4 regions of the Erwinia sp. 1181_3 genome follow, and region 2 is predicted to be linked to each of the others. Evidence: predicted binding sites of a transcription regulator. Region 2 holds the regulator's gene; each other region holds the start of a gene.
The links. The regulator PurR, encoded in region 2, represses purine synthesis genes. The targets are predictions, from matches to a motif close to CANGCAAACGTTTGCNTG.

Region 1 (7,800 bases), on a different contig from region 2:
GACCGCACTCGACAGCCGTCTGGCGGCAACCGGCTTCAGCAATGGCTGGGGCGAAAAAGTCTCACAGGCGCAGAGCAAACTGCTGAAAGAAACCCAGCGTGTTTATTCTTCCGTCTACAGCGGCACCGACTATGTGCCGGAAATTGATGATCATATGGATCGCGAAGCGGTATGGGCTGAGTTTAACCGTCTGACTGGCTCCTTCCTGACGCAGAGCAGCGTACTGGGTACGCTCAATGAGCGCCTCCCAAAGGATTCAGTGATTGTCGCGGCAGCGGGCAGTCTGCCGGGCGACCTGCAACGTATGTGGCGCACCAAAGATTACAACAGCTATCACGTCGAGTATGGCTATTCCTGTATGGGCTACGAGGTCAGCGCTTCACTGGGCGTTAAGCTGGCCGAGCCGCATCGTGAGGTCTTCACTCTGGTCGGTGATGGCTCCTTTATGATGCTGCACTCCGAATTGGTGACCTCGATCCAGGAAGGCGCGAAGATCAACGTGATCCTGCTGGATAACATGACTAACGGTTGTATTAACAACCTGCAGATGGAACACGGTATGGATAGCTTCACTACCGAGTTCCGTTTCCGTAATACCGACGGCGGCAAACTGAACGGCGGCTTTGTGCCGGTCGACTTCGCCGCTATCGCCGGTGGCTACGGCTGTAAAACCTATCGCGTCACCACCCTGGAGCAGTTGCAGGCGGCGCTGATTGATGCGCAGAAACAGACGGTATCAACGCTGATTGATATTAAAGTTCTGCCAAAAACCATGATCCACAAATACTTCAGCTGGTGGCGCGTAGGCGGTGCCCAGGTGTCCACATCAGAGCGCGTAGACGCCGTGGCCCAGATGCTGAACGAACATATCGACCAGGCGCGTGAATATTAATTATACCCTTCATTCTTCACGCTGCAGGTGCGTTGGCTGCGCCTGTTCACCCCAGTCACATAGTTATCTATGCTCCTGGGGATTCGCAGGCTTGCCGCCTTCCTGCAGCGAGAATTATTTTGGGTATAAACATTTGTTGTTTATTTAACGGGCATTTTTATTTCGCCCGCTCTTATCCCCCTACATGTAAGGACCTGTCATGACTTTAAAATTAGGTGTTATCGGAACGGGCGCTATCGGCCAGGAACATATCCGTCGTTGCAGTAAAGTGCTGCAGGGTGCGCAGGTGGTGGCGGTTTCAGATATCAACGTCGAGGGTGCCAAAGCGGCCCTGGCACGCATTGGTATTGAAGCGGAAGTGTTTGCCAACGGCCATGACGTGGTGAAATCACCGAACGTTGATGCGCTGCTGGTAACCTCCTGGGACCCGACTCACGAAGAGTTCACTCTGGCGGCGATTGAAGCCGGTAAGCCGGTATTCTGTGAAAAGCCACTGGCGATGAGCGCGGAAGGTTGCCGTCGCATCGTTGATGCCGAAATCCAATTTGGTAAACGTCTGGTGCAGGTTGGCTTTATGCGCCCCTACGATAGCGGCTATCGTGCGCTGAAAGAGGTGATCACCAAAGGCGAAATCGGTGAGCCGCTGATGCTGCACTGCGCGCACCGTAACCCCACCGTGCCGGAAAGCTATACCACCGATATGGCGATCACCAATACGCTGATCCACGAGCTGGATGTGCTGCGCTGGCTGACCGAAGATGATTACAAATCGGTACAGGTGGTGTTCCCACGTTCCACGTCGAAAACCCACGCTAAACTGCGTGATCCTCAGGTGGTGCTGTTTGAAACCCGTAAGGGCATTCGCATCGACGTGGAGATCTTCGTGAACTGTGCTTACGGTTATGACATTCAGTGTGAAGTGGTGGGTGAAGAAGGTATCGCCAAACTGCCAGAGCCGTCCGCCGTACAAATGCGTAAAGACGCCAAACTGTCTACGTCTATCCTGACCGACTGGAAAGACCGTTTCATTGATGCCTACGATGTTGAATTACAAGCATTTATTAACGACGCCACCGCAGGCAAGCTGACCGGGCCATCCGCCTGGGACGGCTATGCTGCTTCTGTCGCTGCCGATGCCTGCCTGAAAGCGCAGGAAAGCGGTGCGATTGAGCCGGTGGAACTGCCGCAGCGCCCGGCTTTCTACAATAACTGATCGTCAGGTTACAGGCCGGACGCGCTTAACCCCCGTCGATATGACGGGGGATCACCGTAAAACAGCGTACTGATTTATCACGGAGAGTCTGATGAAAATTGCCTTTGATGTAGATGTCATTCGAGATTTGGGCATCACAAAAATGGTTCACCAGGTGGCTGACTGGGGCTACAAATATATTGAGCAGTCCCCGCATCCGCAGATCAACCCGTTCTACAAACATCCAAAAGCCAGCCGCGAAATCATCACCGAGTACAAAAACGCGCTGCGTGAGACCGGGCTGGAAATCTCCTCTTATATCGTTGTGTACCGCTGGTCCGGTCCGGACGAAGCGCGCCGTCAGGCCGCCGTCAGAAACTGGAAACGCATGATAGAGATCGCGGTTGAAACCGGTGTGCAGGTGATTAATACCGAACTTTCTGGTAACCCGAACGAACCTGAAATCTGTGAAGAGATGTTCTATCGCTCAATGGAAGAGCTGCTGCCTATCGTCGAACGTGAAGGCATCCGCATCGAAATCCAGTCTCATCCATGGGATTTCTGTGAAGAGAGCAACGAAACCGCTGACATGGTGAAATCGTTCCGCAGTGAGAACGTCAAATATCTCTACAGCGTGCCGCACACCTTCTTCTACGACAAAGGGAAAGGGGATGTGAAAAGCATGCTGGAATATTCCGGTGTCGACCTGTCGCACGTGCTGATCGCGGACACCATGAATCACACCAAACACTGCCGCTATATTGTGAACCCGCCTGGCGTTGATGCCACGATTCACCAGCACGTGGGTGTGGGCGAAGGGGAAGTCGATTTCCAGACGCTGTTCCAGACGCTGCGCGATATGGACTTTGCTAACCGCACGTTCAAAGTCGGTGGTGAGTCAATTATTGCCTCTTCACTGTTCGGTTACCCGGAAAAAATGAATCGTCAGGCAGTGGAAACACGCGAACTGATCGAGCGTGAGCTGCTGAGAAAATAAAGCGGGGCGGCAATGGCCGCCCGGTGAACCTTTGAGGTAACACCATGAATAAAGATAACGTCAAACTGGCTATTGCACCGATCGGCTGGACCAACGATGACATGCCTGAGTTGGGTAGTGAGAATACCTTCCAGCAGATCGTCAGTGAAATGGCGCTGGCAGGTTTTACCGGCAGTGAAGTGGGCAGTAAGTACCCGCGCGATCCGGCCGTGCTGAAGCCGATGCTGGACATCCGTGGTATCGAGATCGTCAATGCCTGGTTCAGCACCTTCTTTGCTAACGGCGATAAAGCGAAAACTATTGATGAATTCATCAACCATCGTGATTTCCTGCATGCGATGGGGGCAAAAGTGATTGGCTGTTCAGAGCAGAGCCTGAGCATCCAGGGCACCACTAAAGCCGTGCTGGAAGAGAAACCTCACTTTACCGATGAGCAGTGGCGTCTGACGGTGGAAGGCTATAACGAGCTGGCGAAACTGGCGGCTGAGAAGGGCATGACCGTGGGTCTGCATCATCATATGGGCACCGGTATTCAGACCACTGCCGAGGTGGATCGCTTTATGGCCGAGACTAACGATGATGTTTATCTGCTGTTCGATACCGGCCACGCTTACTACTCTGAAGGATCCCAGGAAGCCATGCTGGCCATCCTGACGAAATACCTGCCGCGCATTAATCACGTGCACTTAAAAGACGTGCGTGATGAGGTTGTGGCGCAGGTGAAGAGTCAGAAGTTGTCATTCCTTGATGGCGTGAAGAAAGGCACCTTCACCGTTCCGGGTGATGGCGTGATTGATTTCGATCCGGTGTTTAAAATTCTCGATGATTTCGGCTACAAAGGCTGGATGGTGGTGGAAGCGGAGCAGGACCCTGCGCTGGCTAATCCGTTCGAGTATGCAGTTAAAGCGCGTAAGTATATTCGCGAACACGCCGGGCTGTAACGGCCAATAAAAAGCCCCCCGCACCAGAGATGCGGGGGGCTTTTTTTATGCCATCAGATTATTTCAGCTGAATGGTGCTGATAATGCTTTCCGCTTCGGTTTGTGCCTGCTGCTGGTTTTCCGCAGGCAGCGTGATCTGCAGTGTCAGCAGCTTGCCATCGACTTTACCCAGAACCACAGAAGACCATGAAGACTGGTTATTGGCAGAGATCACGGTGTCCAGTTGCTGTAACGGCTGGCCTTTCACGGTAATGGCTTTGTTGGTCACGACCTGAAGCTGTGCATCACGATTACGCTGCTGCGCTTCAAGACGACCTGCCAGCACATCCAGACCTTCGTTCGTGCTCTCACCATCAATCACGATGATCGCTTTCTGGCCTGACTCATCCGCATAGACGTGCATATTGTTCGCCTGAGTGCCGAGCTTGCCGCTCTTGTCAGACATGCCTGCCGGCAGGGTGAAGCTCAGTTTGCCATCCATCAGAGTGACATTCTGATTGGACTGACTGCTGCTGACGCCATTATCATCGGCGGCAGCTTTCTCATCTTTCTTGCCATCACAGGCAGCCAGTCCAGCTACCAGCAGCGCGATTCCGGCATATTTCAGTAAGTTACGCATCAGGGTTCCTTTCACATTGGTCGCGTAGAGATCAGGTGCTTATACAATCGTATTCAGCCTTCAAAAGCAACTTATACCCGTCGTACTTCACGCTGCAGCGGTGTTGGCTGCGGCTCGAATGACTTGGGGTATATAACGGCCTGAGTTCAAACCTCAGATTAACCGAAGTTGACGCGGGTGCTATTGGATTTCTCTGCTAATCGTTTCAGCGCGGCATTCAGCAGCACGCCGTAAGCTGGCAGGAAGAACACCATACAGATAAGCACTTTGAAGCTGTAATCCACCAGGGCGATCTCCACCCAGTGGGTGGCCATAAACAGGTCAGGACTTTTATAGAAGGCAATAAAGAAGAAAGCGAGGGTATCGCTGATATTGCCGAGGAACATCGCCGCCGCCGGTGCCATCCACCAGGCGGCTTTCTGGCGCAGGCGATTGAACACGTGGATATCGAGGATCTGGCCGAGCGCATAGGCCATAAAGCTGGCGCAGGCGATGCGGGCAACAAACAGATTCATCTCTTCCAGCGCTGCGAAGCCCTGCCATTCACCCTGATAAAACAGTGCTGAGATGGTGTAGGAGATAAACAGCGCCGGGATCATCACGGCAAGGATAATGCGTCGTGCCAGTGGGGCACCGAAAATCCGTACCGTCAGGTCAGTCGCCAGGAAGATAAATGGGAAGCTGAACGCGCCCCAGGTGGTGTGCAAACCAAAAATTGCCACCGGCAGCTGCACCAGATAGTTACTGGAGGTGATCACCAGCAAATGGAAAAGGGACAGCCAGACCAGCGCGTGGGTGCGCTGGCGCGTAGAAAAAGCGATCATTGTTGTCAGCCTTTTTAGATTGGGGTGAGGGAACCCATGAAAATTTGTCTGTGTTTCGCTCAGGCGAATTCGCGGCATATTACCGCTTTGACCTGCTAATGCAATGGTTAATTTTAACGCAAACGTTATCGTTGCAGGCAATCCTTGCACACGCACCGACTGGCGCTAAAATAGGCGCCGTCCGTTACATAATAACTGAGAATATCATGAGCGACCTTTTCGCCAACCCCGACCAGACCCTTGATGCGCTGGGCCTGCGCTGCCCGGAACCGGTGATGATGGTGCGCAAGACTGTGCGCCATATGCAAGACGGTGAAACCCTGTTGATTATCGCTGATGACCCGGCCACCACGCGCGATATCCCTGGTTTCTGCCGTTTTATGGAGCATACGCTGGTGGCTCAGAACACCGATGTTCTGCCGTATCAGTTTTTGCTGAAGAAAGGATTGTAAGGTGCGGGTCGGGCATGCCCGACCCCTGGGACAACCCGGCACTATCCCAGTGGGCGATGCATGCCCGACACCCGGGACAATCCGGTACGTTGCGCTATCCTGTCGTGGCGATGGATGCCTGGCCTCTGGTATACCCCCGGAACGTTGCATTACTCCGTAGGGGCGAGGCATGCCTCGCCCAACGTTTACCCCGCTATTTCTTTCGTAACAACCGCAGTGCGTTAGCGGTCACTAACGCTGTCGCCCCCGAGTCTGCCAATACCGCGAGCCACAGTCCCGTTATCCCCAGTAACGTCGTCACCAGGAACAGCCCTTTCAGCCCCAGCGCCAACGCCACATTCTGGCGGATATTGGTATGGGTTGCGCGCGACAGGCGGATCATCGCGGCCAGGCCATTGAGCCGGTTATGGGTCAGTGCGGCATCGGCGGTTTCCAGTGCGACATCACTGCCGCTGCCCATTGCAATACCGATGGTAGCGGCCTTCATCGCCGGAGCATCATTAATGCCGTCACCGACCATTGCTACCGGCTGCTGCTGATTAAGCTGGCTGACCGCCGCGACTTTATCTTCCGGTAACAGGCCTGCGCGGTAGTCAATATTCAGCTCAGCGGCGATGGCCGCCGCCGCGCGCGGATTATCGCCCGTCAGCATCACGGCCTGGATGCCCAATGACTTCAGCTCGTCCAGTGCAGCTTTGGCATCGGCACGCAGCGTATCGCGCAGCGCGATGATTCCCAGCAGCTGCTGGCCATCATGCATCAGCACCACGGTATTGCCCGCGTTTTCCAGGGTTTCCACGTTCTCACGCTGCGGTGCCAGCAACGCTTCAGGCAGTTTTGATGGTGCGCAGATGGAAAGTAAGCGATCACTCACAACGGCTTCCACGCCGCTGCCCGCCAGGGCGCGTTGTGATTCGGCTCCAGGGATGGTCAGCTGTCGGTCTGTTGCCGCCGCCACAATCGCCAGCGCCAGCGGGTGGGAGGAACTCTGTTCAATGGCGGCAGCCGTTGCCAGTAACTGATCCTCATCCAGTGCGGCCAGCGGCAGAATAGCGGTGACCTGCGGTTTGCCTTCGGTCAGGGTGCCGGTTTTGTCAAAAGCGATGGTACGTACGCTGCCCAGGTTTTCCAGCGCCGCACCGCCTTTAATTAATGCCCCCCGGCGTGCCGCAGCAGCCAGCCCGGAGGTAATCGCCGCCGGGGTGGAAATCACCAGCGCGCACGGGCAACCGATCAGCAGCAGTGTTAATCCTTTATAGATCCACGGTTGCCATTCAGCCCCCATAAACAGCGGCGGTACCAGTACTACTGCCAGCGACAGTGCAATAATGGCCGGGGTGTAGATACGGCTGAAGCGGTCGAGGAAACGTTCAATAGGCGCGCGCCGCTCTTCGGCTTCTTCAATCAGATGCAGAATGCGGTCAATGGCACTTTTACCGGGTTCGGACACTACTTCCAGCTGCACCAGTCGATCCACGCTCAGGCAACCAGCGGCGATGGTTTCATTTTTCTGGCGTTCAACCGGCACTGACTCCCCGGTGAGGGCACTTTCATCAAAGCTGGCAAAAGCACTGAGCAGTTTCGCATCGGTGGGCAGCCGCGCACCGGCGGCCACCTCAATGACATCTCCGGGGCGTAACGCGTTCACCGCCACGTTTTCACGCAGACCTGAACGCAGGCGTAGCGCTGTATCCGGCTTGAGTGCCATCAGCGCAGTCACACCTTTGCGTGCACGCCCGGCGGCAAAGGACTCCAGCCGCTCTCCCAGCATAAACAACAGCAGTACCATCGCCGCTTCTGCGGTAGCGCCGATAAACAGTGCGCCGAGAGCCGCAACGGTCATCAGGGTTTCAATGCTGAATGGCGACCCGCTGCGCATCAGA
Region 2 (7,800 bases):
GCTGGAACTGGGTGCGTCCGTTTCCCATAATGGTTGTTGCCTGACGGTGACCGAAGTCGATGGCGACCGCGTTAGCTTTGATCTGGTAAAAGAAACGCTGCGTATTACCAATCTGGGCGATCTGAAAGTCGGTGATACCGTTAACGTTGAGCGTGCAGCAAAATTCAGTGATGAAATTGGCGGTCATTTGATGTCAGGTCATATTATGACCACGGCAGAGATCAGCAAAATACTCACCTCGGAAAACAATCGCGAAATCTGGTTTAAACCGCAGGATGCCAGTCAGATGAAATATATCCTGCATAAAGGATTTGTTGGCATTGACGGTATCAGCCTGACGGTAGGAGAGGTGACGCGCACAAAATTCTGTGTTCATCTGATCCCCGAGACACTGATGCGCACCACCTTAGGCAGCAAACGTCTGGGGCATCGTGTGAATATTGAGATCGACCCGCATACGCAGGCGATTGTGGAAACCGTTGAGCGTGTTCTGGCTCAGCGTGAAGCGGCATTACTGGCTGCCGCAGTCAGCGAACAACAGGCTGAGAGCCCGGAAGCGTAATGCGATAAAAAAGGGCGACATGACGTCGCCCCTGCTAAACAGAGTATGTCCTAACGCGCAACGCGCAGTCCACCTTGTTTGCCATGGGTAAATACCACCTGCCAGAGCTGAATATCCCTTGCCCGAAACGCCCCCGCACAAGCATTCAGATAGTAAGTGAACATCCTTTTAAAACGCTCGCCATATTTATCCGACAGTTGAGGCCAGGCGCTAAGAAAACGCTGATACCAGTGCATTAACGTCACATCATAATCAGCGCCAATATTGTGCCAGTCTTCCATCACGAACCAGGGTTCGCTGGCGGCGGCAATATGACGCACAGAGGGCAGGCAACCGTTAGGGAAAATGTATTTGTCGATCCACGGGTCAACATCATTATTGGTTTTGTTAGCACCAATGGTATGCAGCAGGAAAATACCTTCCGGTTTCAGATTACGATTCACCACATCAAAATAGGTAGCGTAATTTTTCGGCCCGACATGTTCAAACATTCCGACAGAAACAATACGGTCGAACTGCTCAGACAGGTCGCGATAATCCTGAAGCAAAATCGTCACATTCAGCCCTTCGCAGCGCTGTTGCGCCAGCTTTTGTTGTTCGGCGGAAATGGTAACACCCACAACATTTACGCTAAAGTGACGCGCGGCATATTCGGCCAGACCTCCCCAGCCACAGCCAATATCCAGTAAAGACATGCCCGGTTCCAGCTGAAGTTTTTCACAGATCATCTGCAATTTGGCTTCCTGAGCGTCTTCCAGCGTACGGGCTTCTTTCCAGTAACCGCAGGAATATTGCATATAAGGATCGAGCATGTGGGTGAAGAGATCGTTACCCAGATCATAATGCTCTTTGCCAACAATCCACGCGCGTTTGCGCGTTTGCAGATTCGTGAGTCGGGAGGCCACAACACGCAAGGTGTCGCGGAAATGGTGAGGGAGTTGCTGATCTAATTTTGACTGCAAAACACGCTGGAAAAAGATATCCAGGCGTTCGCATTCCCACCAGCCATCCATATAGCTTTCACCTAACCCCAGCGATCCTTCCTGCAGAATGCGTTTAAAAAAATCGGGGTTGGTAATCTGGATATCCCAGGGACGGGAACCATTGATTTCAATATTGGCCTGACTCAACATTTCCTGGACGATTCGATACCACGGGTTGTCGTCAAGGCTCACTTCTTCTATACACGATGAACTCATAGCTTCTCCATCACCCTGTGTGATTAAAACCTGAGAAAAAGAATTGTCTGTTTCTACAGGCCTGTGAGAGCACTCACGGCGAATGCCGCAGTCTGATATCCGACGTTAAAAAAGAGGTTTGATGTGAAACTGACAGAGGTCGTAACGTAGTCACTCGGAACAACTCCATGACAACCCTGTCAGGAACCAACAGTGGACGACGACAAACGCCATCGCCCACTCAAAAATGGTGTTAAGTTGTTATTTTATATTGCGCTGAAAAGTATATGCCCACGAAAGGTAATATTCAATTCATTATTGTTAGGGCGCTAACTAAGTGTTTTTACAGGATTCCACCTGGCCCGGCGCCGTCAGGTGGGGCTGTTTTTGCTCCGCCAGTCGCTGGACGATATAGCCAACGACAGCCAGAACAATCGTGCCAGCCATCACCAGCGTAGTGGTCTGTAACGGGGATTCAATCCATGTTGACACCGCCAGACTGGCGAAAAAACAGAGGCCGAGCTGCAACATATTCTGCAAGGCGGCGGCTTTACCGGTCGCCTGGGGGAAGGGCAGTAACGCACTGGACACCACAATCGGGTAAATCGCACCGTTTGCCATCGCCATTCCACAAAACGGCAGTAGCAATGCAAACAAGGAAGGCTGCGGCTGCAGTGAAACAAAATAGATCGCGAGAATGCTGACGCTGTAGAAGGCCAGCAGCCATGGCAACAATTGGCGCCCGGCAAAGTGGTTCAACAGGGCGCGGCAGCTAAACCCGCCGACAAGAAACGCCACAGTTTGCGGAACATAGCTGAGGCCAATATCTGCAGGGGACAAACCAAGGTTACCCAGAATGAAAGGGGAGCCGGTGAGCCAGGCAAAGAAGCTGGCAGAGCACGCGGCATAAATCGCCACGTTGCCACTGTAAATAGGCGACTTCAGCAATGTGAGGAAGCCAGGCGTGCGGGGCTTAACGGCAGCGTGATCGTCCACCGGGCGTGACGGCAAGCGCAATGTAGGGATCAGTAGCGCGAGACTGAGCAGTAACAGGACAACGAAAATAGAACGCCAGGAAAAGTGTTGCAGTAACCAGGCACCCAACAGGGGAGCCAGCGCAGGCGAGAGGGCGACCAGGGGCATAATGGTGGCAAAGACACGGTTGGCCCGCGGACCACTGTAGCGATCAACCACCAGAGCCTGCCAGCTCACCGCCGCAGCGCACACACCCACGGCCTGAACAAAGCGAACGATCAGCAACCAGAAAGCCGACTCCACCCACAGCATGGCTGCACAACCAACGGCGAACAGACTCAAGCCCATCATCAACACCGGTTTGCGGCCGATGCGGTCTGACAACGGGCCCCAGACTAGCTGTGCGCAGGCAAACCCGGCGAGGAAGATACTTAAACTGGCGCTAATGGCGCCGGCTTCCGTCTGTAAGTCCTGTTGCATCACGCCAAACGCGGGTAGGTACATATCGGTAGCAAGAAAGCCCAGCATACTGAGCAGCGCAAGGTAAATCATAAATCCTTTGGAACGCATGGTTTTTAACTCTTATTAGACAATTTTTTTACGCGTGCAGTGTAATCGCGTGCTGACCCGTCTGTGAAACGCTAATATTCGTGGGTTGCGATGAAAAATATTGAAGGCGAATCATGTGGTCTGAACATTCTCTTGAAGTGGTTGATGCGGTGGCGAGGACGGGCAGCTTTACCGCTGCTGCGGCGGAATTGCATCGCGTCCCCTCCGCAGTAAGTTATACCGTGCGCCAGCTGGAAGCCTGGCTGGCCGTGAGTCTGTTTGAGCGTCGTCATCGTGATGTGGAGTTGACGGACGCCGGACGGGTTTTCATTGAAGAAGGTCGTGCTGTTATCAAAAAAATGCTCGCCACCCGCACACGCTGTCAACAGGTGGCTAACGGCTGGCGGGGACAAATCAATATTGCGGTCGACAGAATTGTGCGCCCGGCACGCACCCGGCAGCTGGTCGTGGATTTCTACCGGCATTTTCCGGATATGGAACTGCATATCATGCCGGAAGTGTTCAACGGTGTGTGGGATGCGCTGGCTGACGGTCGCGTCGATGTTGCGATCGGTGCGACTCAGGCGATCCCGGTACGAGGACGTTTTGCTTTTCGTGATATGGGAAGTCTTAACTGGCGCTGCGTGGTGAAAACGTCACATCCTCTGCTGAGCCATGAGGGACCGTTAAGCGAGACGTTAATCCGTGAGTGGCCATCGCTGGTGCTGGAAGATACCTCACGTGCCTTGCCGAAACGCACCACGTGGACATTAGATAATCAACGACGGCTGGTGGTGCCTGACTGGGAAAGTGCGTTTGACTGCCTGCGAGCCGGGCTGTGTGTTGGGATGGTACCCGGTCATTTTGCCCAGCCCTGGCTGCAACAAGGCGTGTTAGGAGAAGTGACGCTGACGTCCCCGTTTCCCGACAGTCCCTGTTATCTCAGCTGGTCGGAACAAAGCGCCTCACCGGCGCTAAGTTGGTTACTGGACTATCTGGGGAGCACAGAAACCCTGAATGCAGAGTGGTTAAGCGAACATCCTGGCCAGTGGCAGGTGAGTGATTAACGGCGGTAGTCGCGGAAAGGACCATCGGCAACGGAACGACGCTCGATCAGTGAAGGGTGAACTTCAATGGTTTGCGGATCTTCGCGCTTGCTGGTAATACGGTCCAGCAACATATCAAAAGCGGTTTCGCCCAGACGCTCTTTTGGCTGGTGGACGGTGGTCAGTGCGGGCGTAAAGTAGCGGGCGTTGCGCACGTTATCATAACCGATCACTGAAATATCCTGCGGTACGCGTAGCCCCATTTCATCTGCTGCGCAAATCGCGCCCATGGCCATAATATCACCGCCACAGAAAATGGCCGTTGGGCGCTGCTTCTGCGACAAAATTTGCTGCATGGCGCGATAGCCAGAATCAGGTTCAAAATCGCCCTGCACCAGCCATTCATCGCGCAAAGTGATGCCCGCTTCTGCCAGTGCCTTCAGGAATCCGGCATGGCGGCCACCGCCTGTATTACGCTCAAGCTGGCCTGGGATCGCGCCGATATCGCGGTGCCCGCGTTCGATCAGGTAGCGCCCCGCCAGGTAACCACCCTCAAAAGCATTATCAAGCACGGTATCAGTGAAATCACCGCGTGATTCGCCCCAATCCATGACGACCATCGGAATATTACGGTTATCTTCCAGCATAGAAATCAACGTGTCAGGATATTCTGAACACATCACCAGCAGCCCATCGACGCGTTTTTGCGCCATCATTGACAGATAGGCCTGTTGCTTTTGCAGGTTGTTGTGCGCATTGCCCAAAATCAGCGTATAGCCTTTGGCAAAGCAGCGGTTTTCTATTGCTTCAATGATCTCTGCAAAATAGGGCGCTTCACTGGATGTTGCCAGAAGGCCAATGGTTTTGGTGTGGTTGACCTTCAGACTGCGGGCTACGGCGCTGGGGGAATAATGCAATTCTTTGATTGCAACCCATACCGCTTCGCGCGTCTCTTCGGCTACAAAGCGCGTTTTGTTAATCACGTGAGACACAGTGGTGGTTGAAACACCGGCGCGCTTTGCCACATCCTTAATTGTTGCCATGAAAATCGTACTCCTGGTGTTATCGTAACATTTTGATAACTAATTGGTTAAACGTTTGCCTGGGTACAGCCATTCCTGCCCGACCAGAATTATTTTGGGTGCTGTCTCAAAGGGTCGGGAAGGGGTAAAATCGTCCGTAGAGTGACATGCAGTGCTGACTTTTACACGTTGCCAACGGTGTTGCGCAACGGAATAAAGAATTCTAACAAGGCTGCGCACAGAAAACGAGATTTTTACGGGTAACTGTGGGAAAATCTGTTGGCTTACTAATAACAAGGTTATTGAGGAGAGAGAATGAACACTGATATGAAAATGACGGCGCTGACCGTTGTGGGTTCACTGCTGATGATTATTGCGTTTAGTTTTACGGCGGTAATGCATTAATTCTTGCACGGGAGGAGGAAACTCTTCCCGAACCCACACGCATTATCGAATCGTTTTAGGCGTCATCATACGGCGCGCACCGATGTAATGTTCCTGCCAGTAATCTTCGCTCAACGCACTGACCTGAATATCTTTACCTGTCCGTGGAGACTGAATAAATTTCCCTCCACCCAGATAGACGCCAACATGATCTGCTGTGCCACGTCCGTTAATACGGAAGAAGACCAGATCACCTTTCTCTAACTGATCGCGCTTAATCGAAGCCGCATCACGCAGATGGTACATTTCATTAGCCGTGCGTGGGATCTTGAACTTCACCAGGTCTTTATAGGCATACCACACCAGACCACTGCAGTCGAAACCGGTTTTCGGAGAGGTGCCGCCCCATTGATAAGGTTTACCGAGCTGGCCCATCAGCTTGTTCATCGCCGTCTCACGTGCTTTCTGGTAGCGAGCGCGATGCGCTTTGCTGAGTTTGAGCGGGGCGTTCAGAGCATCGTTATCATCGTCAGTGGCTTTGCTGCCTGCGCGTTGACGACCATAATGTTTTTTATCTGCTTTTTTGCTGGCCGCGAGTTTTTTACTCAGTGTTTTCTTCTCCACCTTCGCATTACGCACCGGGGCCACGCTGGTTTTTTTCTTTTCTTTCTCTTTCAGTTTTTTTGCCAGCAGAAGCCGTGCTGATTTAGAGGGTTCTTTTTTAGCGGTTTCTTTGGCTTTCTTACTGACAGGTTCTTTGACTTTTTTGGTCGAAGTGGCTTTTACCGGGCGGCGCTTACGGCGGTCATCTACACGTGCAGTATTGCTTTCGGCTTTTTGCTGTTTTGCATTAATAGGGGCATGTGGCGATGCGTGCGCCATGTTGAAGAACAACTGAGTGAAAGCCAGTATGAAGAGCGTGATGAGTAAACGCATCGTTCCCATTAACAGTTTGTGCGCTACAAAAAAGCAGCAACGCGGTAAAAAAAGAGATTTCTGCGGTATGCAGAAGGTTAGGCCAATTCTAATCTAACTTCTTAACAAAGGGTAAGGTCTTTTTTGTTTCAATAATACAGATCAAGAAAATGATGTAATATTGAGCACAATCAGGTGGTTAACCCAGCAATAAAACCAGTGTTAGTCATAACAGGTGCAGCAGTGATGATAAGAAAATGTTATTTTGTTTCCCTGTTTTGTCTATTGGTCACATTTTTACCTCTCTCGCATGTGAAAATGTCATTTTCATCGCCAGGGCAGAATCGCTACAATAAGCAGGCTGCGCCCAGCCTACACACGATGTATCGTATTGAGGAAGATATTTATGAGTACTGTTGAAAAAATTCAACGTCAGATCTCTGAAAACCCTATTCTGTTGTACATGAAAGGGTCCCCTAAACTGCCAAGCTGCGGTTTCTCTGCTCAGGCTGTTCAGGCGTTATCTGCTTGTGGCGAGCGCTTCGCGTACGTTGATATTCTGCTGAACCCGGACATCCGTGCAGAAATGCCAAAATATGCCAACTGGCCAACGTTCCCACAGCTGTGGGTAGACGGTGAGCTGGTGGGTGGCTGCGATATCATCATCGAGATGTATCAGCGCGGCGAGCTGCAGCAGTTGATTAAAGAAACTGCTCAGAAATATCCGTCTGACGCCGCAGAGTAACGCAGGCTTATTGGCAGCATAAAAAAAACCGGGCCCTGAGAGGTCCGGTTTTTTTTCGAGTTTACAGCACGTTGCTTTATTCTTCGCTGTCGTCACTTTCTGCATCAACCGGCAGTGGCCAGCCTCCCAGACGTTTCCAGCGGTTGACCAGTTCGCAGAACAGATCGGCCGTTTGCAGGGTATCGTACAGTGCGGAGTGTGCCTGGGCGTTATCAAAAGGCATTCCAGCTGCGGTACAGGCCTTCGCCAGAACGGTTTGCCCCAGTACAAGCCCGCTGAGTGCCGCGGTGTCAAAGGTGACGAATGGGTGGAAAGGATTACGCTTCAGGCTGGCGCGTTCGGCAGCCGCATTCATGAAGTTCAGATCGAATGTGGCGTTGTGTGCCACCATAATCGCCCGGCTACAGCCGCTCTCCTTAATTCC
Region 3 (7,800 bases), on a different contig from region 2:
CTTCACATAAGGCACCGAATGGTCACGGGCAGGAATGCGGTCGATGATCTCCTGCAACAGCTCCGCCTGTAAGGCCTGCTGCGGCAGCAACTGTTGCTGACAGTAGTCGTTCTCAGCCCGCAGATAAGCAAGCACCTCTGGCGCTTCGCGCTCGTCGTCGCGCAGCCAGTAATAATTATCGATACGGGTATCACCGTGCAGGGTCATCTGATGGGGAATTTTATTCGCTTTAGGAGGTGTCATAGTCTCTTCGCAGTTGCTGTGCCTGTGTGTAAGGTTGGCAGCAACCAGACTGATTAACAAGCCGTTATCAGTGCAACAACGTGCTTTTCAGGGGATTTTTTTGCGCGGGTGACAGTGTTCACCCGCGAAGGATTAACTGATCTATCAGGCAGGGAGCTTCTGCTTCTCGGCACGAATGTCGGTTTCAATCGACTGACGCACGTCCTGTGGGATTTTCAAGGCATCGCCCAGCGCCTGCAAATAGCTGCGCTCCATAAAGTGGTCAACATCGATGACAAGGTTGCTGAGGAAATAGACCTCCAGCGCTTCTTCTTCGTTTTTCACATCGGCCGCCAGCTTCTGCGGATCAAGCGGAGAGTCAATGGCACGCTGCACCAGCTGCTCGCCCTGCGCACCTAAACCAGACTGGCGAATATGTTCATCAATGGCTTTACGCTCATCGTTGTCGATATGGCCGTCACTTTTGGCCGCAAAGACCAGCGCTTCAATCAGACGCTCGGCGCGACGGTCGACCGGGGAGCTCTGCTGACCAAACTCAGGCTGATCCTGATGGGTTTCACTGACACGCTGTTTGTACTTATTCCACAACAGGGCACCCGCAGCAGCACCGCCGCCGATGATTACGGCGTTCTTCCCGTACTTCATCAACAGGTTGCGGGAAGATTTACTGGCAATCAGCAATCCCGCCAGGCCACCGAGTGCACCGGGGGCCAGCATTTTGCTCAGCCCTTCTCCGCCAGAGGAGGATTTGCCTGCCTTGCCTAATACCGTCTGAATCTGTTGCAGCCAGTTGCTCATAGTCAGTCCTTCATTACCCGAAAACACCACAATAAAGCAGCACACGTCAGGAAACGTCAAACGATGAAAAGGCTGTAAAATTTCCCGTTGTTTCCAGCGGCAGATGGACAGATATCCTGCAGTCAGTCGTGGATAAGTTGTTGGATGGTTGCATTGCCTCTACCCTGAAAAGGAAATTACGCAGAGGAGAATCGATACAAATGGCATTTTCGGCGAACCCATTGTTTATCAATACCATCCTGCTCGGTGGCAGCAGTGAAGAGAAACTGCGTGCAGCTGCAGCGGCGGGTTTCAGTCAGGTGGAATTGTGGCAGCAGGATGTGAGTGAAGCCGTGGGCGATGCCGCCGCGCTGGCCGATCTCTGCCAGCAGCTTTCCCTCGGGCTGACGGATTACCAGGTGCTGCTGGATTTTGATGGGGCGCCAGAGAGCCTGCGTGAGGATAAACGGCATGAAGCCTTACAGATGATGGCAACGGCGCAACGCCTTGGCGCATCAACGCTGTTGGTGCCGGCATCCACTCATCCGCACTGTTGCACAGAACGTATCGAAGCGGATTTACGCTGGCTGGTGCAGCAGGCGGCAGATCATGGCCTGCGCGTAGCGTATGAGGCGATGGCCTGGAGCCAGCATATTAATAACACCGCCCAGGCATGGCAGCTTATCCAGCAAATTGACGCACCCAATCTGGGGCTGGTGGTGGATGCTTTTCATATTTTTGTACGCCAGAGAACGCTGGAAGACCTGGCCGGTATTCCGGCAGAGAGGATTTTTCTGGTGCAGTTGTCCGATCTGAATGAGCAGCCGGATGCAAAGCATCTGGTCGATACGGCCCGGCATCACCGATTGTTACCCGGTGAGGGCCAATACCCACTGAAGGCGCTGTTAGCGCATTTGCAGCAGATCGGTTACGAGGGGCCAATAGGCCTGGAAGTATTTAACGATCAACGCCACGCTGCTGACCCGCTGGCAACGGCACAGGCAGCGATGGCGTCATTGCGCAGTGTGCTGAGCACATAATGATCTGAACGGCTGATCAGAAAAAAGATCAGCCACAGCAGGGGCGGGTTACACCGCGCGCAGTTTGCCTTCATCAGATGCGTCGCTGTTATCAGCCGCACTGCTCTCTTCAGGCAGTTTACCGGTGCGGAGGATCTGTTGCAGCGCGTCTTTATTTTCCGCCATAAACAGCCCCAGCGCTTCACCCTGCTGTTCTTCCATTTCCAGCGGGCTGGCGGTCAGCCAGTCGGCAAAGACTTCCGCCAGGTCGAGCATCTTGTCGTAAGCATCGGCTTCTTTCTTGCTGGCAAATGTCATCTTTTCCTCACCTTTTCTGACGACAACGTATTTGATTTCAACAGCCATGATTTTCGTCCTGTTTAACTGTATTTTTATACAGTGTAGCAGCGTCGCTTTTTTCACTCAAGCGTAAAGTGCGGATGATTACGCAAACGTTTTCGTTTATACTTCGCGCGTTTTTTTCAATCCATTCAGGTAGAGATTATGACAACTCTTGGAACTGCGCTGCGCCCTAATGCAACCCGTGTAATGCTGCTGGGATCCGGTGAACTGGGCAAAGAAGTAGCGCTGGAATGCCAGCGTCTGGGTGTGGAGGTGATCGCCGTGGATCGCTATGCCGATGCCCCTGCGATGCACATTGCCCACCGCAGCCATGTGATCAATATGCTGGATGGCGCAGCCCTGGCCGCACTGGTCGCGCAGGAAAAGCCGGACTTCGTGGTGCCGGAAATTGAAGCGATCGCCACCGATATGCTGATCGAACTGGAAAAACAGGGACAGCACGTAGTGCCGACCGCACGCGCCGCGAAACTGACCATGAACCGTGAAGGTATTCGCCGCCTTGCTGCGGAAGATCTGGCGTTGCCGACGTCATCCTACCGCTTTGCCGACAGCCGCGAGGCTTTCCTGGCCGCCGCTGATGAGATCGGTTTCCCGTGCATCGTAAAACCCGTGATGAGTTCTTCCGGTAAAGGGCAGAGTTTTATCCGTGAAGCCGCACAGCTGGATGCTGCATGGGAATATGCACAACAGGGTGGCCGTGCCGGTGCCGGTCGGGTGATCGTTGAAGGCGTGGTGAAGTTTGATTTCGAAATTACCCTGCTGACCATCAATGCTGTCGACGGCATTCACTTCTGCGCGCCTATCGGACATCGTCAGGAAGATGGCGACTATCGCGAATCCTGGCAGCCGCAGCAGATGAGCGAGCTCGCACTGAAACGTGCGCAGGAGATTGCTGAAAAAGTGGTGAATGCACTGGGTGGACGCGGTCTGTTTGGCGTTGAGCTGTTTGTTTGCGGTGATGAGGTGGTGTTCAGTGAAGTGTCGCCACGCCCGCATGATACCGGCATGGTCACGCTGATTTCTCAGGACGTCTCCGAGTTCGCGCTGCATGTGCGCGCGTTCCTCGGTCTGCCCATTGGCGGCATCCGTCAGTACGGTCCGGCGGCATCAGCAGTGATCCTGCCAGAGCTGGACAGCAACAATGTGCAGTTCGCCAACCTGTCTGCTGCACTGGGCGCCGGGCTGCAACTGCGCCTGTTTGGCAAGCCAGAAATTCAGGGCAAACGCCGTCTTGGTGTGGCACTGGCAACGGGCAATGACGTGGAAGAGGCGGTGCAGCGTGCCATCAGTGCCGCTGCCAGCGTAAAAGTCAGCGGCTGACAGACCTGCGGATTATTCAAGGGGCGGAATTCCGCCCCTTGTGGTTTTATCGCGCCCCGGCAACGGCTTCCTGCGCCAGGCGGGTAATACGGTCATAATCCCCCGCTTCCAGCGCATCCGCTGGCACCAGCCACGACCCACCAATACATAGCACACTTTTCAGCGCCAGGTAGTCGCGGTAGTTAGCCGGCGAGATGCCGCCCGTCGGGCAAAAACGTACTTGTGGGAAAGGCCCGCCAATCGCCTGTAAGGCTTTCACGCCGCCGTTAGCTTCCGCCGGGAAGAATTTAAACTCACGCAGACCATAATCAAGACCGGTCATCAATTCAGACACGGTGCTGATTCCCGGGATCAACGGCACTGGGCCGTCTACAGCGGCTCTGAGCAACGGCTCGGTCAGGCCCGGGCTGATGATAAACTGCGCGCCCGCATCGGTGACTTCTTTCAACTGCTGCGCGTTCAACACGGTGCCTGCCCCAACAATCGCTTCAGGCACTTCTCTCACCATGGCCTTCAGGGCATCCATCGCGCAGGGCGTGCGCAGCGTCACTTCCAGCACACGCACACCACCCGCTACCAATGCTTTCGCCATCGGAACAGCATGCTCAAGCTTGTTCACCACGATCACCGGCACAACCGGGCCTGTTTTCAGAATCTGTTCAGCGCTTGTTTTCCAGTTACTCATCAACGACGTTCTCCTGTCTGGCCTGCCTTCCGTCCTGGTGGATCGTAGCAGGCAAAAGTGACGCTCGCGGCGTCAGGAAGTGATTATGCGATCTACCATACAGGAGAAGCACCGCGAGCGTCTACGCGATCGTTGTGTTTTTAAAATGCAGGTTCATTTTTTATGAAGCCGTATTTTGCCCACAAAAAAGCCCGCCGAAGCGGGCTTAACCTGTCAGGACAGATTACTCGAATTCATTCCACGACCGACCATCACGGGTAATCATGGCCACGGAAGCCACAGGCCCCCATGTTCCCGCCTGATAAGGCTTAGGTGCTTCTTTATCGGAAGACCAGGCATCCATAATGGAGTCAACCCATTTCCAGGCTTCCTCAACTTCGTCACGACGCACGAACAGGGCCTGGATACCGCGCATGGTTTCCAGCAGCAGGCGCTCATAGGCATCCGCCAGATGCGACTGATTGAAGGTTTCTGAGAAGCTCAGATCCAGCTTGGTGGTTTGCAGGTTATGTTTGTGATCCAGCCCTGGCACTTTGTTCAGGATCTGAATATCCATGCCTTCATCCGGCTGCAGACGAATGGTCAGTTTGTTCTGTGGCAGTTCCTGCCAGGTGTCTTTAAACAGGTTAAGTGCCGGGTTTTTGAAATACACCACCACTTCTGAACACTTTGTTGGCAGACGCTTGCCGGTACGCAGATAGAACGGAACACCAGCCCAGCGCCAGTCGTCGATGTCCACGCGGATGGAAACAAAGCTTTCGGTGGTGCTGGATTTGTTCGCCCCCTCTTCTTCCAGATAGCCAGGGACTTTTTTGCCCTGTACAAAACCGGAGGTGTACTGACCGCGTACGGTTTTTTCACGCACGTTGGTGTGATCGATACGACGAAGGGAGCGCAGAACTTTCACTTTTTCGTCGCGAATGCGATCCGCAGAGAGATCGGCTGGCGGCGACATGGCCACCATGGTCAGCACCTGTAACAGATGGTTCTGGATCATATCGCGCATCTGGCCCGCTTTATCGAAGTAACCCCAGCGGCCCTCGATCCCCACTTCTTCCGCCACGGTGATCTGCACGTGATCGATGGTACGGTTATCCCAGTTAGAGGCAAACAGGGAGTTAGCAAAACGCAGCGCCAGCAGGTTGAGTACCGTCTCTTTACCGAGATAGTGGTCAATGCGGAACACCTGGTTCTCTTCGAAGTATTCACCCACCTGGTCGTTAATCTCGCGCGATGTTGCCAGAGACGTACCCAGTGGTTTTTCCATCACAACGCGTGCAGGTTGCGCATTCAGCTTCGCTTCACCCAGGCCCTTACAGATGGCTCCGAAGGTGCTTGGCGGCATCGCGAAGTAGTTAATGGTGACGCGTTTTTTCTGGTCGAGCATTTTTCCCAGACGAGGGAAATGGCTGCGGTCATCCACATCCAGGTTGCAGAAATCGAGACGGCTGCTGAGTTTATCCCACAGCGCTTCGTCGATCTTCTCCTTCATAAAGGTTTCCAGTGCCTCACGCACCACCTTGGTATAAGCAGCCTTATCCCATTCCGCACGGCCAACGCCGATAATGCGTGAATCTTCATGGATCTGACCGGCTTTTTCCAATTGATACAGAGAGGGCAACAGTTTCCGGCGCGCAAGATCGCCTTTGGCACCGAAAATTACCAGATCGCATGCCTGGGCTGTTTGTGTAACCGCCATTTCATTCTCCTCGTTGCAGGATTAGCCTGTCCCTGAGATTCCGTAGTCGGACAGACTCTTATTGTAATTTTGTTTCAATACAATGTACTGCTTTTGCCTGCTCCTCGTAAACCAGGGGAGGCCACTGCGGCACAATGTATTCAATCAATGCTTAATTTAGTGGCAACCTTCGGAGGCCTACCATCAGATTGTGCGTAATTTTTCGTCATTTTTGTTACTGTTCTTACCATTCTGAAAATCAGACACAGCTCAAACTCTGGCAAAAAATGTAAATTAATGTCGTTATGCTACTGCCACCGAGGCTGTAGCGCATTGTATATTCTCTACAAAATGACATCGATTTCTCCTTTGATTGAAATCGTCAGAATGTATGAACGGGTAGCACTATGAATATGCTGGAAAAAATTCAATCACAGCTGGAAAATCTGAGCAAATCAGAGCGCAAAGTTGCCGAAGTCATTCTCGATTCTCCCACCACTGCCATGCATTCGAGCATTGCCCTGCTGGCTCGCGCGGCGGGCGTAAGCGAACCGACGGTGAATCGCTTTTGCCACCGGCTGAAAACCAAAGGTTTCCCTGACTTCAAATTGCAGCTGGCACAAAGCCTGGCCAGCGGAACGCCCTATGTCAGCCGTAACGTTGAACAGGACGACAGCGTTGAGTCTTACTCAGGGAAAATTTTCGAGTCCGCGATGGCCGGGCTGGATCGGGTGAAACAAAGTCTGGATGTCGGTGCCGTTAACCGTGCCGTCGATCTGCTGACCCAGTCAAAGAAAATTGCCTTCTTTGGTCTGGGGGCTTCTGCTGCCGTGGCACACGATGCAATGAATAAATTTTTCCGCTTCAATGTGCCGGTGATCTATTCCGATGACATTGTGATGCAGCGCATGAGCTGCATGAACAGCGGTGAAGGCGATGTGATGGTGCTGATCTCCCATACCGGCCGCACCAAAAATATGGTTGAGCTGGCGATGATGGCGCGGGAAAACGATGCCACGGTACTGGCCATCACCTCTCCCGGGTCGCCACTGGCGCGCGAGGCCACGCTGGCCCTGACGCTGGATGTTCCTGAAGATACCGATATTTATATGCCGATGGTGTCGCGCCTGGCGCAATTAACGCTGATTGATGTGCTGGCCACCGGCTTCACCCTGCGGCGCGGAGCAAAATTCCGCGATAATCTTAAGCGGGTTAAAGAGGCGCTCAGAGAATCCCGATTCGACAAAGACAGCACTGATTCTGTGCTGAAAGCGCATTGAGTGAGCCATTTTTATCGCGTCATCGCGTGGGGGACATTCATCTGGCCCCACGCTGGCTGCTATGAAACAAAAAAATGTCCTACCCTCAGAATGTAATCAACAGAGCAGATTGATACTGCCACTGTGTCGATGTATCCGCTCCCCCCACAGCGATAAGAACAGGTAATAATTTACTCATTTCACCTAATAATAAGATACGTATCTCAAAAAACCGCTTATCGGCATTATTGAGCAAAACTTAAATCTTTTTTTCAAACCATAAGAAATACGTATGATCGATCAAAACCATCGTGACCATATAAACAGCTAAATTTAAAAATAACGATAAAAATCAACTTACTGATAATGAATTGGATTCAAAAGTCACGTTAATAAATATCATCTATTTACCTCGTGGACAATCGCGAATCCCTACCTATAATTCATAAAAATTAA
Region 4 (7,800 bases), on a different contig from region 2:
CCTTATGCCACGCCGCTGCCGCTCTACTCACCACCGCTGATCCATGCTGAACTGCCGCTGGGCGAACACCAGCAGCGCAGTATCCGCCTGCTGCTGGAGTCATAATCAGGTCACTTTTGGCCGCAGGAACAGCACTGGCACAACCAGCAGAGCCATCACCCAGAACACGCCGCCTTGCAGGTGCTGGAACAGCACACCACACACCATGGTCATCAGAGCAATGCCACCACCCATTGCCAGTGCGGAATAGACTGACTGCAGGCGGATCACCTCGCTCCCGTCGCGGGCAGCGATAAAGCGCATAGCCGCCAGATGACAAATAGTGAAACTGCCACAGTGCAGAATTTGTGCAACGACAAGCCAACCCAGTTCCGTGGACGACGCCATCATACTCCAGCGTAAAACAGCACAGACACAGGACAGCAACAGCAGATCGCGTGCGCTCCAGCGGCGGAACAGTCGGTTGCTGGCGGCAAACACCACAATTTCAGCCACGACGCCCAGCGACCATAAATAGCCCACAATGCTCGACGAGTAGCCTGCTTCTTGCCAGTAAATGGCACTGAAGCCGTAGTAGGCGGCATGCGCCCCCTGCATCAGCGTCACGCATAGCAGGAAGCGCCAGACGGCGGTTTCACTGAGCATCTGCTTCCACTGCGCCCATCCGCTATGTTCGGTTTGTTTTTCCATCCCCTGCGGCATCACCGCCGGGCGTAGCATCATACCTGCAATCATCGCCCCGCATCCCACACACAGCAGCATCAGGATGGCGTGATAGGAAAAATGTGTCACCAGCACACCGGTAAGCGCCGAGCTGATCACAAACGCCAGGGAACCCCACAACCGCACCGGACCGTAAGGCAGGGCGATCTGTCGCTGCCAGGTTGCGGCCAGCGCATCGCTCAACGGCACCAGCGGTGAGAAGAACAGATTGAATCCGACCATCACCAGCAGCAGCCACACCCACTGGGAACCTGCCCAGAAGCCCAGCGCAAATAACAGCGTCAGCGAAGCCAGCAGGCGCAGGACGCTAATCAGTCGTGAAGGGTTAGTGACGCGTGAGGCGATAAGCAGGCTACCGGCAAAGCGGGCAATCATGCCGCAGCCCAGCAGCAGGCCGATTTTTTCCGGTTGCAGGCCGCTGTCTTTTAGCCAGACGCCCCAGAACGGTAAATAGACGCCATAGGCGAAGAAATAGGTGAAGTAGCTCAGTCCAAGCCAGTACGTGGAACGTATCGTCATTTTCCCTCCGACAAAGTGGAGGCTAATGTACACCGCCGCACAGGATAAAAAAATAGCGGGACACTTTCGTGTCCCGCTATCTGTACTCAGGCTCCCATTAAATCAGGAGGTAAGGACGGATTTATGCATATACAGGGAAGCGTGCACAGATTTCCAGCACCTGCTTCTTCACACGCTCGCTCACGCCTTCATCATTGATATTGTCGAGAATATCGCTGATCCAGCCTGCCAGTTCGCGCACTTCTGCTTCTTTAAAACCACGACGGGTGACAGCCGGGGAACCGATACGAATACCTGAAGTCACAAACGGGCTTTTCGGATCGTTAGGTACGCTGTTTTTGTTCACGGTAATGTTGGCACGGCCCAGGGCTGCGTCAGCTTCTTTACCGGTCAGGTTTTTGTCTACCAGGTCCAGCAGGAACAGGTGGTTATGCGTACCGCCAGAAACCACGTTGTAGCCGCGTGCCAGGAACACTTCCACCATTGCTTTAGCGTTTTTAGCCACTTGCTGCTGGTAGGTTTTGAACTCAGGTTCCATCGCTTCTTTGAAGGCAACCGCTTTACCCGCGATAACGTGCATTAACGGGCCACCCTGGCCACCAGGGAAGACAGCAGAGTTCAGTTTTTTGTACAGGTCTTCGTCACCGCCAGCCGCGAGGATCAGGCCGCCACGTGGGCCTGCCAGGGTTTTGTGCGTGGTGGAGGTCACGATGTGCGCATGAGGTACCGGGTTAGGGTACACGTCAGCCGCAATCAGACCCGCCACGTGCGCCATATCAACGAACAGGTAAGCGCCAACGGTATCTGCGATTTCGCGCATTTTTGCCCAGTCGCACACGCCAGAGTAAGCAGAGAAACCACCAACGATCATTTTTGGCTGGTGCTTTTTCGCCAGTTCAGCCAGTTCGTTGTAATCAATCTGGCCGGTCTCATCGATGCCGTAAGGGATGACGTTATACAGCTTACCAGACAGGTTAACCGGGGAACCGTGAGTCAGGTGACCGCCGTGTGCCAGGTTCATACCCAGAATGGTATCGCCCGGCTGCAGCAGCGCAGTGTATACCGCGAAGTTAGCCTGGGAACCGGAGTGCGGCTGCACGTTGGCGTAGTCTGCACCAAACAGGGCTTTAGCACGGTCGATAGCCAGCTGCTCAACGATATCCACGTACTCACAACCACCGTAGTAGCGCTTGCCCGGATAACCTTCAGCGTACTTGTTGGTCAGCTGAGATCCCTGAGCCTGCATAACACGTGGGCTGGTGTAATTCTCTGAAGCAATCAGCTCGATGTGCTCTTCCTGGCGCACTTTCTCCTGCTCCATCGCCTGCCATAAATCGGCATCATAATCGGCAATGTTCATTTCACGTTTTAACATTTGCATCTCCTGACTCAACTGACTTGCAATAATGAATGCCCCCGCTGGGGAGCGATGGGCAATAGTTTAAACTGTTTATGCACCTGTTGAATAGCTTAACCACTGCCTTTTTACGCAAACGATTGGCTTCAGGTGTGGCAAGGGTTAGTTACTGTTCTTTGCAAGTCCCGGATAAGGAATTCTCCTCATCTGCCAGATGCTGTTTTTTCAACAAGACCGTACATCGCGTGCGGAAAAATACCCTCTCACTCTAAAGGTGTATTTACAGCGGAGTATGTTGCGAATAACATGCATTTTAAATACATGTTTAATTTCTTGCTAAGGAGCACACCATGCTGGACAGCCAAACCATTGCCATCGTCAAATCTACTATCCCCTCCGTTGCTGCACTCGGCCCTCGCCTGACCTCGCATTTCTATCAGCGGATGTTTGCCCACAACCCTGAGCTGAAAGACATCTTTAATATGAGCAACCAGAGCACAGGTAATCAGCCGGAAGCGCTGTTTAATGCCATCTGCGCCTACGCCAGCAATCTGGATAACCTCGCCGCGCTGGGCCCTGCCGTAGAGAAAATTGCGCAGAAACACACCAGTTTCGCTATTCGTCCCGATCACTATCCGATCGTCGGTGAGCACTTGCTGGCGAGTATTGATGAAATGCTGCATCCGGGTGAAGAGGTGCTGGCAGCATGGGGCAAAGCCTACGGCGTACTGGCCGGAATTTTTGTACAGCGTGAGGAGCAGATTTATGAAGAAACCGAAGAAAAAGTCGGCGGCTGGCGCGGTGGCCATCGTGAATTTGTTATCAGCGAGATCGTCCCGCAGAGTTCCGTGATCAAAAGTTTTATCCTGACTCCCGTCGATGGCCAACCGGTCGCAGATTATAAAGCCGGGCAGTATCTGGCGGTATGGGTGAAAGACCCGGGTTTTGAGAATCAGGAGATTCGCCAGTATTCCCTGACGCGCACGCCCAACGGTCGTGACTATCGTATTGCCGTGCGCCATGATGAAGGCGGTGTGATGTCCAGCTGGCTGCATCAGCAGCAGCCCGGCCAGCGCGTTCATCTGGCCCCCCCTGCCGGGGATTTCTTCCTTGATATCACGGCTGAGACGCCGGTGACACTGATGTCGGGTGGTGTCGGCCTGACGCCGATGCTGGCGATGCTAAACCAGCTGGCGAAAGATAAACATCCCGCCACAGTACAGTGGCTGCACGCCACCGAGAATGGCGCAACCCATGCTTTCGCTGAGGAAGTGACCGCGCTGGGGGCGCAGTTGCCGCAGTTCTGGCAACACATCTGGTACAACCATCCGCAGGCGCAGGATGAAGGGAAATATCACCAGCGTGGGCTGATGAACTTGCTGCCGCTGGAATCACGCGTCAGCGATCCGGCAATGCACTATTATCTCTGCGGCCCACTGGCCTTTATGGAAGCGGAAGAAAAGGGGCTGCTAGAGTTAGGGGTTAAAAAAGAGCACATCCACTACGAAGTGTTCGGGCCGCATAAAGCGTTATAAAAGCAAACGGGCTGGCCGCGCAATGCGGTCAGCCCGTTGGGACCCCGAAAACGACAATCAGATCGCTTCTTCGTCTTCCTCGCCAGTACGAATACGCACCACGCGCGCAACGTCGAACACGAAGATTTTACCATCGCCGATTTTACCGGTCTGCGCCGTACGCATGATGGTATCAACGCAGGTATCCACGATGTCGTCCGCAATCACGATTTCGATTTTCACTTTTGGCAGAAAATCGACCATGTACTCTGCGCCACGATACAGCTCGGTGTGGCCCTTCTGACGACCAAAGCCTTTCACTTCAGTCACGGTCATCCCGGTGATGCCGACTTCCGCCAGCGCTTCACGCACATCATCCAGTTTGAACGGTTTGATAATTGCATCAATCTTTTTCATGGCAGACCCTTTTCTCTCCCTCCGTGCCCGGACGGATAATCAGTTAACTATATACCCGTTACGCTCAGCCTGCCTGCGTACGGGCAGCAGACCGAACATGTCTGAGGTATACCGGACGTCCGTCTCTTTTCAGGCAGCTAAACTACCATAATCAGGCAGCGTTACCGCAGTGAAAATTATTCTTTAAAATCGGCAGCATCCAACTCATGACGCGATAACAGTTTATAGAACTCAGTACGGTTACGCCCCGCCAGCCTTGCCGCGTTAGTCACATTGCCTTTGGTCATTTGCAACAATTTACGCAGATAATTGAGTTCAAACTGGTTGCGGGCTTCAGCAAAAGTAGGCAGCGCGGTATTTTCTCCTGCCAGCGCCTGTTCCACCAGCGCCTCTCCAATCACTGGCGCGGAGGTCAGCGCGACACACTGTTCAATCACATTCACCAGTTGCCTGACGTTGCCCGGCCAGGCAGCGGCAATCAGACGTCGCATGGCATCGGTGGAAAAGCTACGTACAAAAGGTTTGTGCCGTTCAGCCGACTGCTTCAACAGATGATTGGCCAGCAGGGGAATATCTTCTGCCCGCTCATGCAGTGCAGGGATCTTCAGATTCACCACGTTAAGACGATAAAACAGATCTTCGCGAAACTCTTTCTTTTCCATCGCTTTTGGCAGATCGCGATGGGTGGCAGAGACAATACGCACATCAATGTCGAGGTCGCGGTTACTGCCAAGCGGGCGTACCTTACGCTCCTGCAAGACGCGCAGCAATTTCACCTGCAACGCCTGCGGCATGTCACCAATTTCATCGAGGAACAGCGTGCCGCCCTCTGCGGCCTGAAACAGCCCTTCACGACTGCTGACGGCACCGGTAAAGGCCCCTTTCGCATGACCAAACAGTTCTGATTCCAGCAGTTGTTCCGGTAACGCGCCGCAGTTAATAGCGATAAAGGCTTTACCTGCACGCGGGCTGGCCGCGTGGATAGCCTGCGCCAGCACTTCTTTGCCAGTTCCGCTCTGTCCGTTAATCAGTACACTGACATCCGACTGCGCCACCATGCGCGCCTGCTCCAGCAGGCGCAGCATCAGCGGGCTACGGGTGACAATGCTTTCGCGCCAGGCTTCATCGCTGGTCGGCGCCCGATGGACCAGGGCATCATCTATCGCTTTATACAGCGCATCACGATCGACCGGTTTAGTCAGGAAACTGAATACGCCCTGCTGAGTTGCCGCCACGGCATCCGGAATGGAACCGTGGGCGGTAAGAATAATGACCGGCATGCCTGGCTGGAGCTTCTGGATTTCAGCGAACAGCGCCATACCGTCCATTTCGTCCATACGCAGATCGCTGATCACCAGATCAAGCGTATCGCGGTTAAGCACGCGCAGCGCGTCCGGACCACTTTCAGCGGTAGTAACGCTGAACCCTTCACTGCTCAGACGCATCCCCAGCAGTTTCAGCAGGCTGGGGTCATCATCTACCAGCAGTAACCGTGCCGATTTTTTGATCATGGATTGTCATCATCCTGTGACGCGTTATCAGCCGGGTTGTTTTTGTCATTACCGTGGCTGTTGGTGTCAGTGGCATCCGGGGAGCGACGCGAAGAGAGTCGGCGTTCAATATCCGTCAGCGTATCAAGTTTGCGCCGGGTGACAGCGAGATCGTTCTTCAGGGCGATTTGCTGCTGACGCAGCCCATCCAGTTGACCATCACTGCTCTCCTGAAGGTGGGCATAACGCATCCGCTCTTCGGATAGCTGTAAAAGCGATCCCTGCCCTTCACGCCACAACATCATTAACGGGCGCACAGAGGCCGGATAATCATAGCTGTAACTGTCCAGACGGTTCAAATACTGGCGACGCTCAACGGGGGTAATATTGCCATTATTCAACAATACGGCCTGTTTGAAGGCACTCTGCCAGTTATCCGTTGGCCAGCGCCGTGCTTCAGCACGTGCATCGGCTGGCGATAGCCGGATGCCACAGTCAATAGCGCGCAGCCAGTAAAGAGGATTACCCGTTGCGGCCTCATCGTTAAATGCCCATATATGCTCACAGGACACCAGCTGATAGTCGACGATTTTAACATCAGGCTCATTCAGTGTGATATCGGCGCGGCTGGCCACCTTTTGCGACGGCTGCTGGCTACACCCCAGCAGGCCAAACGCCAGTATGAAGGCGCCGGTCAGTCTGCCCATACGCCCGTGTTGCAGTAAGGCAGAAAAACGTGATGATTGCATTATAATAACGTCCCGGCGGTAGTGTTTAATTCGATGCGAAAGCAGACATCAGCATCAACGCTGTCGATCAGTTGCAGATCGCCCTGCAGCCGGCGCAGGCAGTCTTTCGCAATGCTTAATCCCAGCCCGCTTCCTTTTACCGCGCCTTTGCGCTGTAGATTTCCCTGGAAGAACGGTTCAAAGATCATTGCTCGCTCAGCCGCAGGAATAGGCGGGCCGGTATTTGCTACCTCAATCACCACGCGGTTTCCTTGCTGAAGACTGCGGATCCAGATATTTCCAGATTCAGCGCCGTAGTGTACCGCATTGGAGTAAAGATTATCGATTGCCCTCAACAACAACGTCGGTTCGGCACGACAGCTGTCAGCCTTAAGGTCGATGTTGATATGGAGTTGTTTAGCGCGGGCCGTGAGGCTGTGAGCGGCAACCAGTGAGTCGATCAGCGGCCGCAGCTGAACATCTTCCAGCGCTACCGGGCCATCAGCCAGCTTTCGGTTGTAGTCCAGCAGCTGTTCAATCAGCGTTTGCAGATGACGACTGCTGTCGTTAAGAATGCTGACCACCTCTTTCTGGTCAGCAGTCAGCGGCCCGGCAACCTCGTCAGCCAGCAATTCAGTGCCCTCACGCATGCTGGCCAGCGGTGTTTTTAATTCATGGGAAATATGGCGGAGAAACTCATGACGCTGCGACTCCAGCCAGGCCAGCCGCTCACTGAGCCAGATAATACGCTGTCCGAGTGAACGGAGCTCACGCGGGCCTTTGAACGCCAGACTGTGCCCCAGCGGCCGCCCTTCCCCCAGACGATTAATCATGCGCTCTACCGCTTTTACCGGGCCGATAATCATACGGGTAAACAGCAACACCAGCCCCAGGCTGAGCAGGAAAAGAATCAATGCCTGCCAGCCAAAATACTGGCCGCGTTCGGCAATCTCTCGTTGCAGTTGTAACCCACGTGAGAACACCACTTCACGTGTAGCCTGAACCAATTGACCGTTGGCGGCAGAGAACAGCTCGAGCTGATCGGCGGCCTG

Region 1: a site for PurR is predicted at 5,581-5,598, ahead of tusA (sulfurtransferase TusA). Genes of this name have one in related genera too.
Region 3: a site for PurR is predicted at 2,485-2,502, ahead of purT (formate-dependent phosphoribosylglycinamide formyltransferase). Genes of this name have one in related genera too.
Region 4: a site for PurR is predicted at 2,729-2,746, ahead of glyA (serine hydroxymethyltransferase). Genes of this name have one in related genera too.

What each region holds. Positions count from the first base shown of each region.
Region 1 is NZ_VTDE01000005.1:117,551-125,350, reverse strand. It holds gene iolD (3D-(3,5/4)-trihydroxycyclohexane-1,2-dione acylhydrolase (decyclizing)) at 1-892, shown strand, start outside; gene FY046_RS15070 (Gfo/Idh/MocA family protein) at 1,092-2,105, shown strand; gene FY046_RS15065 (sugar phosphate isomerase/epimerase family protein) at 2,197-3,081, shown strand; gene iolE (myo-inosose-2 dehydratase) at 3,126-4,022, shown strand; gene FY046_RS15055 (DcrB family lipoprotein) at 4,081-4,641, opposite strand; gene FY046_RS15050 (7-cyano-7-deazaguanine/7-aminomethyl-7-deazaguanine transporter) at 4,800-5,465, opposite strand; gene tusA (sulfurtransferase TusA) at 5,672-5,917, shown strand; gene FY046_RS15040 (zinc/cadmium/mercury/lead-transporting ATPase) at 6,111-7,800, opposite strand, start outside.
Region 2 is NZ_VTDE01000004.1:387,835-395,634, reverse strand. It holds gene FY046_RS13800 (riboflavin synthase subunit alpha) at 1-562, shown strand, start outside; gene cfa (cyclopropane fatty acyl phospholipid synthase) at 613-1,761, opposite strand; gene punC (purine nucleoside transporter PunC) at 2,074-3,285, opposite strand; gene punR (DNA-binding transcriptional activator PunR) at 3,399-4,331, shown strand; gene purR (HTH-type transcriptional repressor PurR) at 4,328-5,353, opposite strand; gene cydH (cytochrome bd-I oxidase subunit CydH) at 5,648-5,737, shown strand; gene FY046_RS13770 (C40 family peptidase) at 5,780-6,652, opposite strand; gene FY046_RS13765 (Grx4 family monothiol glutaredoxin) at 7,038-7,376, shown strand; gene rnt (ribonuclease T) at 7,453-7,800, opposite strand, start outside.
Region 3 is NZ_VTDE01000001.1:242,970-250,769, forward strand. It holds gene FY046_RS01115 (S9 family peptidase) at 1-243, opposite strand, end outside; gene FY046_RS01120 (tellurite resistance TerB family protein) at 388-1,041, opposite strand; gene FY046_RS01125 (sugar phosphate isomerase/epimerase family protein) at 1,242-2,060, shown strand; gene FY046_RS01130 (YebG family protein) at 2,109-2,405, opposite strand; gene purT (formate-dependent phosphoribosylglycinamide formyltransferase) at 2,544-3,722, shown strand; gene FY046_RS01140 (bifunctional 4-hydroxy-2-oxoglutarate aldolase/2-dehydro-3-deoxy-phosphogluconate aldolase) at 3,769-4,407, opposite strand; gene zwf (glucose-6-phosphate dehydrogenase) at 4,631-6,106, opposite strand; gene FY046_RS01150 (MurR/RpiR family transcriptional regulator) at 6,493-7,365, shown strand.
Region 4 is NZ_VTDE01000008.1:56,128-63,927, reverse strand. It holds gene csiE (stationary phase inducible protein CsiE) at 1-105, shown strand, start outside; gene FY046_RS17910 (3-phenylpropionate MFS transporter) at 106-1,242, opposite strand; gene glyA (serine hydroxymethyltransferase) at 1,364-2,617, opposite strand; gene hmpA (NO-inducible flavohemoprotein) at 2,950-4,134, shown strand; gene glnB (nitrogen regulatory protein P-II) at 4,192-4,530, opposite strand; gene glrR (two-component system response regulator GlrR) at 4,707-6,041, opposite strand; gene qseG (two-component system QseEF-associated lipoprotein QseG) at 6,038-6,769, opposite strand; gene FY046_RS17880 (sensor histidine kinase) at 6,769-7,800, opposite strand, start outside.